Regions from separate parts of the Bradyrhizobium sp. AUGA SZCCT0105 genome, predicted to be linked through region 3. Evidence: predicted binding sites of a transcription regulator. Region 3 holds the regulator's gene; each other region holds the start of a gene.
The links. Region 3 encodes LexA, which represses DNA repair genes until DNA is damaged. Its sites were predicted from a motif close to TGTTCNNNNTGTGTTCNG; they were not measured.

Region 1 (4,654 bases), on a different contig from region 3:
TCGAACACCGGCCGGATTTTTTCGATCGCCTGCGAGATGCGGTGGACGGCGTCCGCCGATCCGGTGGCGTCCTTCTGCAACGCCTCGATCTTGCGCGTGATCTCTTCGGTTGCGCTCTGGGTCTGCACTGCGAGCGCCTTGACCTCGGTGGCGACCACCGCGAAGCCCTTGCCGGCCGCGCCGGCGCGCGCCGCCTCGATGGTCGAGTTGAGCGCCAGCAGCGTGGTCTGCCGCGCGATCTGCGCGATCAGGTTGACGACATTGCCGATCGCGGCCGAGGATTCGCGCAGGCGATCGACATTGGCGGTGGCCTCGCGCGCCGCGGCCGCGGCATCGTCGGCGAGCTGGCTCGCGCTGCGCACCTGCGCGCCGATGCCTTGGGCGGAATGGGTGAACCGGTCGGCGGCCTCCGAGAACGTCGTCGCGGTGCTCTGCGCATCGCTGCTGCGGCCGGTCAGCGCGTCGGTGCGGGCGCGGATGGTCGCGAGCTTGGCGGCCGTCGCCTCGGCGCCGTCGGCCACCGAGCCTGCGGCGCGCTCAAGCTGGCGGATCATCGCGCCGAGCTCGAGTTCCAGCAATTCCAGGATCTCCCTGGACGAATCCTTGGCCGAATCAGTCTCGGTCGAGGCTTCAGCCGCGGCAGCCGCGGTTGGAACCTGCTGCGCGGCCGGCTCCGGCACTTGCTTTCGAAACAAACCGAACGCCATGGGGGCTCTGTGGGGCTGTTGGAAGTTGCCTTGGAAAGTTGCGGCGGGACGGGGCGATCCTCGCATCCGGGCATGAAATCATGGTTAACAAGTGCCTCATATTCCGGCTTGCGGTAGTATTCCCGGACCAGATGGCCCCCGCCGACCTTTGATTTTGACCGCCAGGGGCCTATAAGGCCGCGTTTTCCACCCCTGTTCAGACCCTACGCTCGAAGAGACGTCGCATGGCCGGCCATTCCCAATTCAAGAACATCATGCACCGCAAGGGCCGGCAGGATGCCCAGAGGTCGAAGCTTTTCGGCAAACTGGCCCGCGAAATCACCGTGGCGGCCAAGCTCGGCACCCCGGACCCGGCGATGAACCCGCGGCTGCGCGCCGCCGTGGTCGCCGCCCGCGCCGAGAACATGCCCAAGGACAATATCGACCGCGCCATCAAGAAGGCCCTTGGCAATGAGGGCGAGAACTATGACGAGATCCGCTACGAGGGCTATGGCCCCGGCGGCGTCGCCGTGATCGTCGAGGCACTGACCGACAACCGCAACCGCGCCGCCTCCGACATCCGCTCCTTCTTTACCAAGTCGGGCGGCAATCTCGGCGAAACCGGTTCGGTCGCCTTCATGTTCGATCACACCGGCATCATCGAATACGACGCCAAGGTCGCCTCCGACGACGCCATGCTGGACGCCGCGATCGAGGCCGGCGCCGACGACGTGGTCTCCAGCGAAGCCGGTCACGAGGTCTACGCCTCGCAGGAAACCTTCCGCGAGGTCGCAAAGGCGCTGGAAACGAAGTTCGGCGAGCCGCGCAAGGCGGCGCTGACCTGGAAGCCGCAGAACACCGTCGCGGTCGACGACGAGACCGGCGAAAAGCTGTTGAAGCTGATGGACCTGCTCAACGAGCACGACGACGTGCAGAACGTGTACGCCAATTTCGAGGTGTCCGACGCGCTGCTCGCGAAGATGGGCGGTTAAGAGCCTCGCTCATCGCCCCAAACTCCGCTGTCATCGCCCGACTTGATCGGGCGATCCAGTATTCCAGAGACCGTCGTTTGATCCGAGAGGCCGCAGCGCACTGGATCCCCGCTTTCGCGGGGATGACGAGCCAGGGCTGGATGACAAGCACGTTGCGATGCCACGCCGAGCAGGGGACGAACCTCCGTTTGTGTTTCGTTCTCCCGGCTCAGGCGGTATCACTACCCCATGACATCGCAGCCGATTCGCTCTCCCGTCCGCATCATCGGTATCGATCCGGGTCTCCGCCGCACCGGCTGGGGCGTGATCGAGACCGAGGGCAACCGTCTGGTCTATGTCGCCTGCGGTTCGGTCGAGCCGCCGGACGATCTGCCGCTGGCGAGCCGGCTGCTTGCGATCCATGAGGGACTCGCCGCGGTGCTCGGCGACTACCGACCGGCGGAGGCCGCGGTCGAGCAGACCTTCGTCAACAAGGACGGCGTTGCCACGCTGAAACTCGGCCAGGCCCGCGGCGTCGCCATGCTGGCGCCCGCAATGTTCGGTATCTCGGTCGCCGAGTACGCGCCGAACCAGGTCAAGAAGACCGTGGTCGGCGCCGGACATGCCGAGAAGAACCAGATCCAGGTGATGCTGAAGATCCTGCTGCCGAAAGCCGAGCCGCCGTCCGCCGACGCCGCCGACGCGCTCGCGGTCGCGATCACCCACGCCCATCACCGCCAGAGCACCGCGCTGCGCCTCAGGGTGGCGAACCTATGATCGGCAAGCTGAAGGGCCTGATCGATTCCTATGGCGAGGATTACGTGATCCTCGATGTCGGCGGCGTCGGTTATCAGGTGCATTGCGCGAGCCGCACGCTGCAGGCGCTGCCACAGCCGGGCGGCGCCGCCGTGCTCTCGATCGAGACCTATGTCCGCGAGGATCAAATAAAACTGTTCGGTTTCCGCTCGGATATCGAGCGCGAGTGGTTTCGCCTGTTGCAGACAGTGCAGGGCGTCGGCGCCAAGGTTGCGCTCGCGGTGCTCAGCACGTTGCCGCCGACCGATCTCGCCAATGCCATCGCGCTGCGCGACAAGGCGGCGGTGGCGCGCACGCCGGGCGTCGGACCCAAAGTGGCCGAGCGCATCGTCAGCGAATTGAAGGACAAGGCGCCGGGCTTTGCCGATGTCGATCCCGCGGTGGTGCAGCTCTCGGGCGCGATCGACAACAACCGTGCGCCGCGCCCGGTCACCGACGCGATCTCCGCGCTGGTCAATCTCGGCTACGGCCAGCCGCAGGCCGCCGCCGCGATCGCGGCCGCCTCGCGCAGCGCCGGTGAGAAGGCCGAGACCGCGCAACTGATCCGGCTGGGGCTTAAGGAATTGTCGAAGTGAGCGTTGCGCAAGGCTCCGCCGGATTCAACGTTGCACGGCTCGGTTATGTCACGGTCGCGATTTTTATAGGAACCTTCATCACCGGGACTGCTGCCATGCTTGGTCTGTCAGTTTCGGCATGCTTCCTAAGTCATGTCATTCGATGTTTTTCGTTTTCTCGGGACTTTGCTGGGTTCTTTATCAATATGATCCAACTATGGTCCTTTCCCGCGCTCATCGTCGGCCTTTTGGTAGCGGTCATCGCCGAGATTCGTGGTTTGGTCACCTGGTGGAATATTCTTCCGGTCGTGGTGCTGGTTTGCACTGCTGAGTTTGTTCTGTCGAAGTTCAGCGATGCTGCTTTGCTCTTTCTGGCCCACGGTCTGGTGCTATTTGTCGGAGTTCAACTGTCTCGTGTGACCAGCAGGTTGGTTGGAAAATATCGTATATGAACACGCCCTCGCGCATCGTCACGCCCGAACGCCGCTCCGACGATGTCGGCGACACCGCGCTGCGTCCGCAGTCGCTGACGGAGTTCGTCGGCCAAGCCCAGGCGCGCAAGAATCTCTCGATCTTCATCGAGGCGGCGAAGAAGCGCGGCGAGGCGCTCGATCACGTGCTGTTCGTCGGTCCCCCGGGCCTCGGTAAGACCACGCTGGCGCAGATCGTCGCGCGCGAGCTCGGTGTCGGCTTCCGTGCCACCTCCGGCCCGGTCATCGCCAAGGCCGGCGACCTTGCGGCGCTGCTCACCAATCTGGAAGAGCGTGACGTGCTGTTCATCGACGAGATCCATCGCCTGAGCCCGGCGGTCGAGGAAGTGCTCTATCCCGCGATGGAGGATTTCCAGCTCGATCTGATCATCGGCGAAGGCCCCGCGGCGCGCTCGGTGAAGATCGAGCTGTCGAAATTCACTCTCGTCGGCGCGACGACGCGCGCGGGCCTGCTCACCAATCCGCTGCGCGATCGCTTCGGCATTCCGATCCGGCTCAATTTCTACACCGTGGAAGAGCTCGAGAAGATCGTCACCCGCGGCGCCCGCGTGCTGAACATCGGCATGAGCCCTGATGGCGCCAACGAGATCGCGCGCCGCGCCCGCGGCACGCCGCGCATCGCCGGCCGCCTCTTGCGCCGCGTGCGCGACTTTGCCTCCGCAGCGGATGCCGACGCCATCGATCGCGGCATCGCCGACCGTGCGCTGAGCGCGCTCGAGGTCGACAGCGCAGGCCTCGATGCGATGGACCGGCGCTATCTCACCACCATCGCCTTGAACTATGGCGGCGGTCCGGTCGGTGTCGAGACCATGGCGGCCGCGCTATCCGAGCCACGCGATGCGATCGAGGACATCATCGAGCCCTATCTGATCCAGTGCGGCTATTTGCAGCGCACCCCGCGCGGAAGACTGCTCACCTCACATGCCTTTCGCCATCTCGGTCTTGCCGAGCCGAACCGCGATCCCTCGCAGTTCGGCCTGTTCGGCGGCAATGGCGATGAAGACTGAGCCTCCTCGCTCTCGAAGACGTGAACAGACGTGTTGACGCAGCGCATCGCGCTGCACGGTAACCTTGCCCGCTAACCATTGCGACGTCTCTGCAGGCCGTCTGCACAAACGCGGCCCAATTTCGCTCCA
Region 2 (4,654 bases), on a different contig from region 3:
TGCGGAAGACCCATCCGGGAGCCGCCCTGGCCGGCGCGGCCGCTGGTTTGCAAGCGACGGGTCACCTCGACGCAGACAAATATTATGCGGACCCCAAGCACAAGGAGAAGTCGTCCAAAGATTTTGAAGCGGCAGGCTTTGTGCCGCAGGCGGTCGAGGGAGAGGCGTTCATCCTTTCCCTGCCGTCGTTGGCAACGCTCGAGAGCATGATCGCTTCAAAGGAAAAGCGTCTACGCAATATTTCCAGGGACCTGGAGGCTAGGTATTTGACACGCGCCGAAAACCGCCCCTCAAGCTGATCGGGATGGACTTATGGCCACGCAAAAGCAGATCGAAGCGAACCGGCGCAACGCGCTTAAGAGCACGGGGCCCCGTACAAAAGAAGGCAAAGCGCGTTCACGAATGAACGCTATTCGCCACGGATTGGCATCTACAAGGGAGAATTTTGTCCTGGCAACTGAGGAGCTAAATTCAAGCTCGGAATACGCAGGCGCTGTTGTCACCTCGTATGCTAGGCTGCGTCAGATTGACGTCGCGCGAAGGAAAATTCTTGCTGAAATTGAATATGTGCTGCGCCAAGCTGAACCTCATGCCGTAAATGCTGCCGTCAGGAAGTTTGGTGCAGTCGAATGGTACGAGCGTCGCACGTACGCGTGCTAAAAAAGGAGGCCGGCTAAGCGGAGCGCATTACAGAGCAAAATTTGGCAGAACGAACCCAATTGGCGAGGTACCTTAACAATCCTCAAATCTTAATCTCGCCGGCCACGGCTGTCGAGGAGCTTGAAGATTGCGAAGTGGGATGGTCTAGTTTGGCGTCAGCACGGCATCGACGCGTCGACTGTTGCGTGTGCTGATGACGATGACGCCGTTGCGGGTGGCAAATCGCGCACCGACGAGCCGGGGCACCTTCTCGATCAACGATGACGGCAGCGGGATCATTCCGCCGGTGACGGGATCGCCGACGTTGATCGGCGGTCCGGCCGCGCCGGCCGATGGCGCGGCCTTGATGTACTCCCTGATCAACTGGATTTCTTCCCGCGACAGATTGAGCGCGGCGTGCTCGCTACCGGCGTCAGAGGCTTTCTTTTCCGCCCGGACCCTTTCTTGCGCTTCGTCCTGCTGGGCGGCCTCGCGTTTCGCTGCGTCCTGTTCGAGTCGTACGAGACGTTCCCTCAACGGGATCAGCTCGCGCCGCAGCGTGGCGTTGTCCGACTTCAGCGAGGTGATCTGGCCGAGTGCAATCGCTGCGGCAACGCACGCAACGACCGAGATCAGGCTGAGGCACGCAACGGCCAGCCCCGGCATTCCGACGCCCTTGACCGCTTTCCGATCCGGCACGTCGTCCTCGGAGCGCCGCCGCCGCGCCCGGGCAAATCGCGGGATGCCGGTGCCGAGGAGTTTTACAAAGTGCGAGAGCCGGGAAACGTTTCGGTCCGGCTCGTGAATGGAGCCAAATGCCGGCTCGGGGATGATCGGCGCGCGCGCGGGTGGGTCGGGTGCTGCCATTGCGCGGCTTGTGCCCAAGGTCGTGCGATCGGCAAGGCCTGCTTCCATCACCCGAGGGACTTGCCGATCAATCGCGTCGGGCCGTTCGGCAACGGCATCGCTGATCGCATCGCGCGGGTCGGCAGCAACCGTCTCCACGGGCTCCGTTTGCCGTTCGCCGGGCTCCCGCTCCTTGAGGTTCTGCTCGCCGAGCTCCTGCTCGCTGAGTTCCTGTTCGACGCGGGATGCTTCAAGCGAGCGCCATAGCGCGAGGCCGGAGTCCGTGATCTGCAGCCCGGCCTCATTGATCGAAGCCCATCCGGATTGGAAGACGTCGGCGTCGCCTAGCTCCGACGATCGCTTCAGCTTCGTGGCTGCATCGCCCGCAGCGATCATGCGCTTGACTTCGCGGCTGACCTCTTCAAGCGGAATCCGTTGCTCGGGTCTTGCGGCCAGCACGCTCAAGATCGCCAGATTGAACCTCATGTGGCGCCTCTCGATGCCCCGGCAACCGGTCGTGCAGCCGCTCCGCTCCCGTGCCGGCGATGTGCGAACCGCAGACGAGGCCGAAGCGGATCAATCATGCCGGCGCGGACGTCCGTCACTCGGAGAGTCAGGCAAGTGTAGCGGCTCCCTCAGAGGCAAACAATGCGCCTTCCGGCGCACGACAGATAGATAAGTCTGCCTGCGAACGAGACGCGTCAGGGTCACGTCCGCTGAAGCGCCTCAGAGGAACTCGCGAAGCCTGGAGAGCTCGATCACGTGCTCGGGCGACAGCACATCCGGCACGAGGGGAGGCTGCGACGTGGTCCGGATCTCGTAGAGATGCCGGGTCTTCTCGGGCTTGCCCATGAAGTCCCGGATGCATTGGTCGAGCGTTCCGTTGACGATCATATAGGGCGCGCGATCCTCTCGCCTGGAATTGCCGAGAGAAGGCCATTTGTAAAGCGAGGCCGCAGCCTGGAAGTCCACCTGATGAGAGTGGTCGGTCATGCCTTGATCTCTACCCGAAAAAGCCTGTTCGTCAAACAACGCCGGCTCATGAGCGAGCTGGCGCAGCGGGACGCGAGAGCTGCGCGCAATCGCGCTCGTCCTCGGCAGAGAACGCCCGTGGACGTCGAGCGACCTCTCAACCGCCTCGCGGTGATTGCTTCGACAGCGACCGGCAGCCCGCATCGATGCTTGGCACCACAGCGCGCCCAACGTTCGCCGGGAGATCGCCAGCACCGGCGGCCATTCCTGGTCGACTGGAGTTGAATTTGTTCTTGTTTTGTTCTTTTAGCTATCGTAGCGTCCAAGGACGAGCAGTTTTGGTCAGGTCAGGGATGAACGGGTTGAGATGGCAGCCGCAGCCACCATCCTTCACGCGGACCTGGATGCGTTTTACGCGTCGGTTGAGCAGCTGCTTGAGCCATCGCTGCGAGGCAAGCCGATCGCCGTCGGAGGCGGGGTTGTGCTTGCCGCCTCCTATGAGGCCAAGGCCTTCGGGGTGTACGGCGGCATGTCGGGACGGGAAGCTCGCCGGCTCTGCCCGCAACTGATCTTCGTCGGCGGCCACTTCAGCGATTACCAAAGGCTGGGTGACGCAGCCATCAAGGTGATCGGCGACTTCACGCCGCTCGTCGAGCGCATTTCGATCGACGAGGCGTTTGCTGACGTTGCAGGCTGCACGCATCTGTTCGGAACGCCCGCCGAAATAGCCGCGGCGATCCGGCGGCGCGTGCGCACTGAGCTCGGCCTTGCGATCTCGGTGGGCGTCGCCCGCACCAAGCATCTGGCGAAGATCGCCTCGCAGGTCGCAAAGCCCGATGGACTTGTCGTCGTCGATCCCGACGCCGAGCTCCGATTCCTACACGAACTGCCGGTCGAATTGATGTGGGGAGTAGGGCCGGTCACCAGGACACGACTGGACGCGATCGGCGTCTCGACGATCGGTCAACTCGCCAAATTGTCGGAGCGGTCGCTGACGCGGCTGCTCGGTCCGGCGGCGGGCGAGAAACTCGCCGCGCTGGCCTGGAATCGCGATCCGCGACAACTCACCCCGCATCGGCGCGCGCGATCGGCAGGAGCACAATCGGCGCTTGGCCGAAAGCCCGCGATCGAGCAGGTCATTCGGCCGACGCTGCTTCATCTCGCCGACCGCGTCGCCACGCGGCTCCGGGCGAAATCCCGGCCTGGACGAACCGTGACGGTGCGCGTTCGCTTCGCCGGCCTGAAATCGGTGACGCGCTCGATGACGCTCGATGCGCCCGTGTGCACGACGGTGATCCTCGCCAGCCTCGCCGAGAAGCTGGTGCGCGCCACGCTTGCTGACCACCCAAGCGAGAAAATCATTTCGTTGCTGGCAATCTCGGTGTCACATCTCGAGGAGAACTGGGATCTTGCGCTCGAGCTCCCGCTCGGACTGGCCGATCAAGCGCTTCGCCCTGGAAGTCCGATCGGGATGGCCCGCTGGGCCGCGGACTGTGCCATCGACAAGGTCCGCGATCGTTTTGGCTGGGATGCGATCGGATACGGTTCGGCGGCGCTGGAGGTCGTTCGTTCGGTGCCCGACGATTTCCGCAAGCTGGCCGAGAAGGAGCTCTAGCGCTTCGCCGATTCATCGGCTTGTCATTGCATTAAGAAAAGGCAATCCGGAATCGCGGGCTTGTGAGTGGTGGCGTGGCGCGCCCGGTCTATCCTGAGCACGCGGAGGATCGCCATGAAATTCAGCTCCGAACTGATCCAGACGATGCGCGACGCGCTGGAGACGGTGATGGCAAGCGTGCCGGCCGATCAATCCGTGTTCGGTCTCAAGGCGGCCGTTGCAGAATGCATCTTGCGGGCGGCGGCGCACGGCCAGACGTCGTTCGACGGGCTCGTGGCGTCGGCATCCGATCAGCTGCAATCGATCATCTCGATGCTGAGCTAGACCAGGTCGCACCTCAGCGTCATTGATGGCTCCCGCGCAGCCTACGATGAACCAATGCCTTGCTTTGCGATCCTGGTCAGGGCTTCGTATCCGGATGGCGTCAGGTGCAGGAGATCGCTCTTGTAATTGGCACACGGCGTTGTTCGTCCGCATGCGATGTCGGAGGCGTCGATCGTTCTGATTCCGAGTTCCCGGCTCCTTCTGCTGAGTTCGGCATTGACAGATCCAATATTCTCGGCCGCACCCTTCATCTGCTCG
Region 3 (4,654 bases):
CGGCGGCGGCCGCGCTCGTCGCGGCGGCGTTCTACCTGCTGCTGTCGGGGGCGGAGGTCGCGACCCAGCGATCGTTCTTCATGACGGCCGTGGTGCTGATCGCCGTGATCGTCGACCGCCGCGCGATCACCTTCCGCACGCTGGCGGTGGCGGCGCTGATCGTGCTCGCGATCGCGCCGGAGGCGCTGGTGCATCCGAGCTTCCAGATGTCGTTTGCGGCGACCCTCGGGCTGGTGGGGCTGGTGCAGATCGGGCTGCCGAACCTGCTGGCGTCGCCCGATCATTCGGCGACCGCGCGCGTCGCGCTGTGGGGCGGGCGTGAGCTCACGATGCTGATGTTGGCCTCGCTGGTGGCGGGGCTCGCGACCACACCCTACGCCGCATTCCATTTCCACCGCGTGACGCCCTACGGGCTGCTGGCGAACCTCGCGGCGATGCCGGTGGTGTCGGCGGTCGTGATGCCGGCCGGCCTGCTCGGGCTGCTCGCCATGCCGTTCGGCTTCGACGGCGTGTTCTGGGCAATCATGGGGTTCGGCATCGACTGGATGATCCTGGTGACGCAATGGGTCGCAGCGCTCCCAGGCGCGGTCGGCCGGATGGCGGCGTTCGGAATCGGGCCGATGGTCGTGGCAAGCGCGGGTCTCATCCTGCTTGGGCTGTTGCGCACGCCGCTGCGCTGGTCGGGGGCGGTGCTGTTGGTGGTGGCCTCGGTCTGGGCGCTGTGGGTGCCGCAGCCGGACGTGCTGGTCTCCGCCGACGGCCGCAACGTCGCGGTGCGGGGCGGCGACGGGCGGCTGCATCTGATGCACAGCGCGAAGGACGCATTTCTGGTCAAGGAGTGGCTGGCGGCGGATGCTGACGCGCGGACTGCCACGGATTCCTCGCTCGGCGAGGGTGTCTCCTGCGATCCGAGCGGCTGCGTGACGCAGGGGCCCGGCGGCGCCTTCGTCGCGCTGGCGACACGGCCGGAGGCGCTGGCCGATGATTGCGAGCGTGCGGCGCTGATCGTGACCGCGCGGCCGGCACCGCGGGGCTGCGCGGCTTCGGTGATCGATGCCGAGCGGTTGCGGCGCCACGGCGCGCTGGTGCTGCGGCGCATCAGGGACGGCTATGCCATCGATGCGGTCAAGCCCGGCGGGATCGACCGGCCGTGGTCGCCGGCGGTTCCCGGCGACGGTGAGGTTGAGACGACGTTGCGCGCACTCGGCAGCGCGCCGCGGCCCGTCGTCGATGCGACGCCGGCCGAGACCGATTTGCAGGGCGAGGATTAGCCGTTGTCGGGTGAGGGGCCGGTCGGCAACTCGAACAGGCCGAGATGGTATTCGTCGGAGTCAGGGCCAGCGTCGGGCTTCTTGACGAGGGTGAAGGAAGCCTCGGGGAATCGCTCCCAGACCTTCAGGTCGTCAGCCGTCACCGTCAGCCAGCCGAACCGGAACAAGTAGCGGCCCGGCTCCGTGACGCGTCCAGCCTTTTGCCATGTGACCTTGTCGACCACCACGCACGTCCTCCGTGCCCGATGATGCGCCAAGGCGCGCGCCGACGCAATTCTCCAGCTGCGCCCCGGAACCCGGCGTCCGGGGTCGCTCGAAATCGCTTAGGTCATCCGCCGCCGAACAGCTCATTCCGCGGCGACGATGCGTTCAACCCAAAAACAGCGACGCAAATGCGGAGGGCCGCCGCTCCACAACCTTCGGCTTCTGCTCGACCGGCGGATGCAGCGCCGGCAATTGCAGCACGCTGACGCGTTGTCCCTCGACGAGCTGGGTCACCAGCACATGGCTGCCGTCGGGGAATTCGACCGCGTCATGATGGCGATCGGGAACGTCGGGCTCGACTTCGTTGAACACGCCGACGCGGAAGTTCATCGTCTTGGTCCAGATCCAGCGGCTGTCGTAGCGAACGTTCTCGGCGAAAGCGAGCTCGGTGCCCGGCAGCATGCAGACCGCGACAGTGGGGTCGGTCTCCGAAGCAAAGCCGCGGGTCGACGTGCCGCGGAAAGTCGTGGTGATCAGCGTCTCTCCAACAATGGCGGGGCGCGACGCCACGGCGTGCAGACTATAGTCACACATCGGATGGCTCCTCTGTTCGAGGTAGCGACCCGTGCCTCTCCTTGAGGCATAGGGCCTCTACCAGAGTGGACGATAGCGAACGAGTGTCTCCTCGTTTCTGGGCGATTGTACGACTGGTCGACGAAACGCCCTGATCACAAACACGCGACGCTGCGCGAGAGGTATCGGAGCGCGTCGGGCAGGCTGCACGTTACGCTATCTTTCAAAGAACGATCCGATGTGTTGCTCGTTCCCCGCCGCCGCAAGTATTTGAAATTCAGTATTTGCGATAGAGGCCGATCAGCTTGCCCTGGATGCGGACCCGGTTCGGCGGCAGGATGCGCACTTCATAGGCGGTGTTGGCCGGCTCCAGCGCGATCGACGCGCCGCGGCGGCGGAAGCGCTTCAGGGTGGCTTCCTCCTCGTCGATCAGTGCCACCACGATGTCGCCGGTGTTGGCGACGTCGTTGCGCTGGATCAGCGCCATGTCGCCGTCGAGGATGCCGGCGTCGACCATCGAGTCGCCGCGCACTTCCAGCGCATAGTGCTCGCCGGCGCCGAGCATGTCGGGCGGTACGCTGATGGTGTGGCTGCGGGTCTGCAGCGCCTCGATCGGCGTACCGGCGGCGATCCGGCCCATCACGGGGACCGCGACCGGACGGTTGCCGTCGTCCTCGGCGATCGGCGGCGTGCTGGTGCGCTTGCCGAGGGTGCCTTCGATCACGCTCGGCGTGAAGCCGCGGCGGCCGTTGCCGCCGCCGGCCGAGAGTTCGGGCAGCTTGATGACTTCGATGGCGCGGGCGCGGTTGGGCAGGCGGCGGATGAAGCCGCGCTCCTCCAGCGCAGTGATCAGGCGGTGGATTCCGGACTTCGAGCGCAGGTCGAGCGCATCCTTCATCTCGTCGAACGAGGGCGGTACGCCGGCCTCCTTCAGACGTTCATTGATGAAACGCAGAAGTTCGTACTGTTTGCGCGTGAGCATCTCGAGTATTCCCCCGGTTGGTAGCGTCGTTCGATTCCGAGACTTTTCAGGCGGGGCCAGACCTCAGGAGCACGGTGCTCATCACAAGCGCTCCCTCGCGGCCTCCCATTTGTACACACCAGTACTCGAAACAAATCATGAACGGACACTATATGTTCGATATGTGTTCCGCAACCACTTAATTTCCGGTGAACGCATCCGGCGAGCGCACAAGCGATGCGGTCTGCGCTGTCACTTGGGCAGTGTCAGGATCTCGCATTGGCTGCCTTTGGCGGCGGCGGGCGCAAACGGCGGACGCACGAGAAGTGCCCGTGCCGCAGCGAGATTCCCGAGCAGCGACGAGTCCTGCTGCATGACAGGCGTTGCGATCAGCGTGCCGTCCTCGCGCTCCTCGAGGCGGGCGCGCAGATAGTCCTCGCGCTGGTCGTTGGCGGCGATGTCGCGGCCGAGCAATGCGCTCTCGCGGCGATGATGAACAGCTTTTCGGCCGCTCAGCGCCCGAATCAACGGCACCAGAAACAGGAAGGCGCAGACATAGGAGGACACCGGATTGCCGGGCAGGCCGATCACCCGCATCGCGCCGAGCCGGCCATGCATCATCGGCTTGCCGGGCCGCATCGCGATCCGCCAGAACGCCATCTCGACGCCTTCGGCCTCCAGCGACTGCTTGACCAGGTCGTGGTCGCCGACCGAGGCGCCGCCGGTCGTGATCAGGATGTCGGCACCCGTCTCTCGGGCCCGGCGGATGCCGGCGGTGGTGGCCTCCACCGTGTCGGCGGCAATCCCGAGATCGACGGTCTCGGCGCCTTCGGCGCGCGCCAGCGCCCGCAGCGCATAGCCGTTGGAATAGACGATCTGGCCGGGGCCGGGCGTCGAGCCCGGCATCACCAGCTCGTCGCCGGTCGCCAGCACCGCGACCTTCGGACGGCGGTGCACCGCGAGGTCCGGATAGTTCATGGCGGCCGCCAGCGACAGCGCGCGATCGGAGAGGCGGCTGCCGGCATCGAGCAGCACGTCGCCTTCACGGAAGTCGACGCCGGCCGGGCGGATATGCCGTCCGGCGGCAGCTAGCTCGGTGATCGTGATGTGGTCGCCGTCGACGGCAGTGTCTTCCTGGATGATGACGGCGTCGGCGCCATGGGGGATCACGCCGCCGGTGAAGATCCGCACCGCTTCGCCGGCGCCGACCGTGCGCTCGAACGGCCGGCCGGCGGCGACTTCGCCAATCACCCTGAGCCGGGCCTTCAGATCACCAGCGTCGGCCGCGCGCACGGCATAGCCGTCCATCGCCGACATCGGCTGTGGCGGCTGGGTGCGCCGCGCGGCGAGGTCGCGCGCCAGGGTGCGGTGGTAGGCGGCATCGAGCGCGACCATCTCCTCCGGTAGCGGTTCGGCGCCGGCGAGGACGGCGGACAGGGCATCGGCAACCGGCATCAGGGCCACGCTCGGAGCTCCTTCAATCCAAATGTTCAATACCAAGTGCAGTCAGAGCCCTCGCCACGTCATCCGTCGATGTCACGTGGATGGCATGAAGGCCACGCGCCCGCGCGCCCTCGATGTTGGCGGCCAGGTCGTCGAAGAACAGGATCCGCGACGCCGGCACGCCGACGGCTTTTACCACATG

Region 1: ruvC (crossover junction endodeoxyribonuclease RuvC) is a predicted target of LexA. The motif match lies at 1,864-1,881, and genes of this name have one in related genera.
Region 2: dinB (DNA polymerase IV) is a predicted target of LexA. The motif match lies at 2,746-2,763, and genes of this name have one in related genera.

Annotation. Positions count from the first base shown of each region.
Region 1 covers NZ_JAFCMK010000003.1:558,276-562,929, reverse strand. Annotated here, with positions in the region: gene JQ573_RS18560 (methyl-accepting chemotaxis protein) at 1-707, opposite strand, end outside; gene JQ573_RS18555 (YebC/PmpR family DNA-binding transcriptional regulator) at 932-1,678, shown strand; gene ruvC (crossover junction endodeoxyribonuclease RuvC) at 1,907-2,434, shown strand; gene ruvA (Holliday junction branch migration protein RuvA) at 2,431-3,048, shown strand; gene JQ573_RS18540 (hypothetical protein) at 3,045-3,479, shown strand; gene ruvB (Holliday junction branch migration DNA helicase RuvB) at 3,476-4,525, shown strand.
Region 2 covers NZ_JAFCMK010000001.1:34,926-39,579, forward strand. Annotated here, with positions in the region: gene JQ573_RS00140 (hypothetical protein) at 1-299, shown strand, start outside; gene JQ573_RS00145 (hypothetical protein) at 313-660, shown strand; gene JQ573_RS00150 (hypothetical protein) at 805-1,950, opposite strand; gene JQ573_RS00155 (hypothetical protein) at 2,212-2,478, opposite strand; gene dinB (DNA polymerase IV) at 2,825-4,072, shown strand; gene JQ573_RS00165 (hypothetical protein) at 4,187-4,396, shown strand; gene JQ573_RS00170 (GDSL-type esterase/lipase family protein) at 4,438-4,654, opposite strand, start outside.
Region 3 covers NZ_JAFCMK010000006.1:374,441-379,094, forward strand. Annotated here, with positions in the region: gene JQ573_RS27835 (ComEC/Rec2 family competence protein) at 1-1,271, shown strand, start outside; gene JQ573_RS27840 (hypothetical protein) at 1,268-1,495, opposite strand; gene JQ573_RS27845 (hypothetical protein) at 1,641-2,069, opposite strand; gene lexA (transcriptional repressor LexA) at 2,326-3,030, opposite strand; gene glp (gephyrin-like molybdotransferase Glp) at 3,262-4,473, opposite strand; gene JQ573_RS27860 (HAD family phosphatase) at 4,487-4,654, opposite strand, start outside.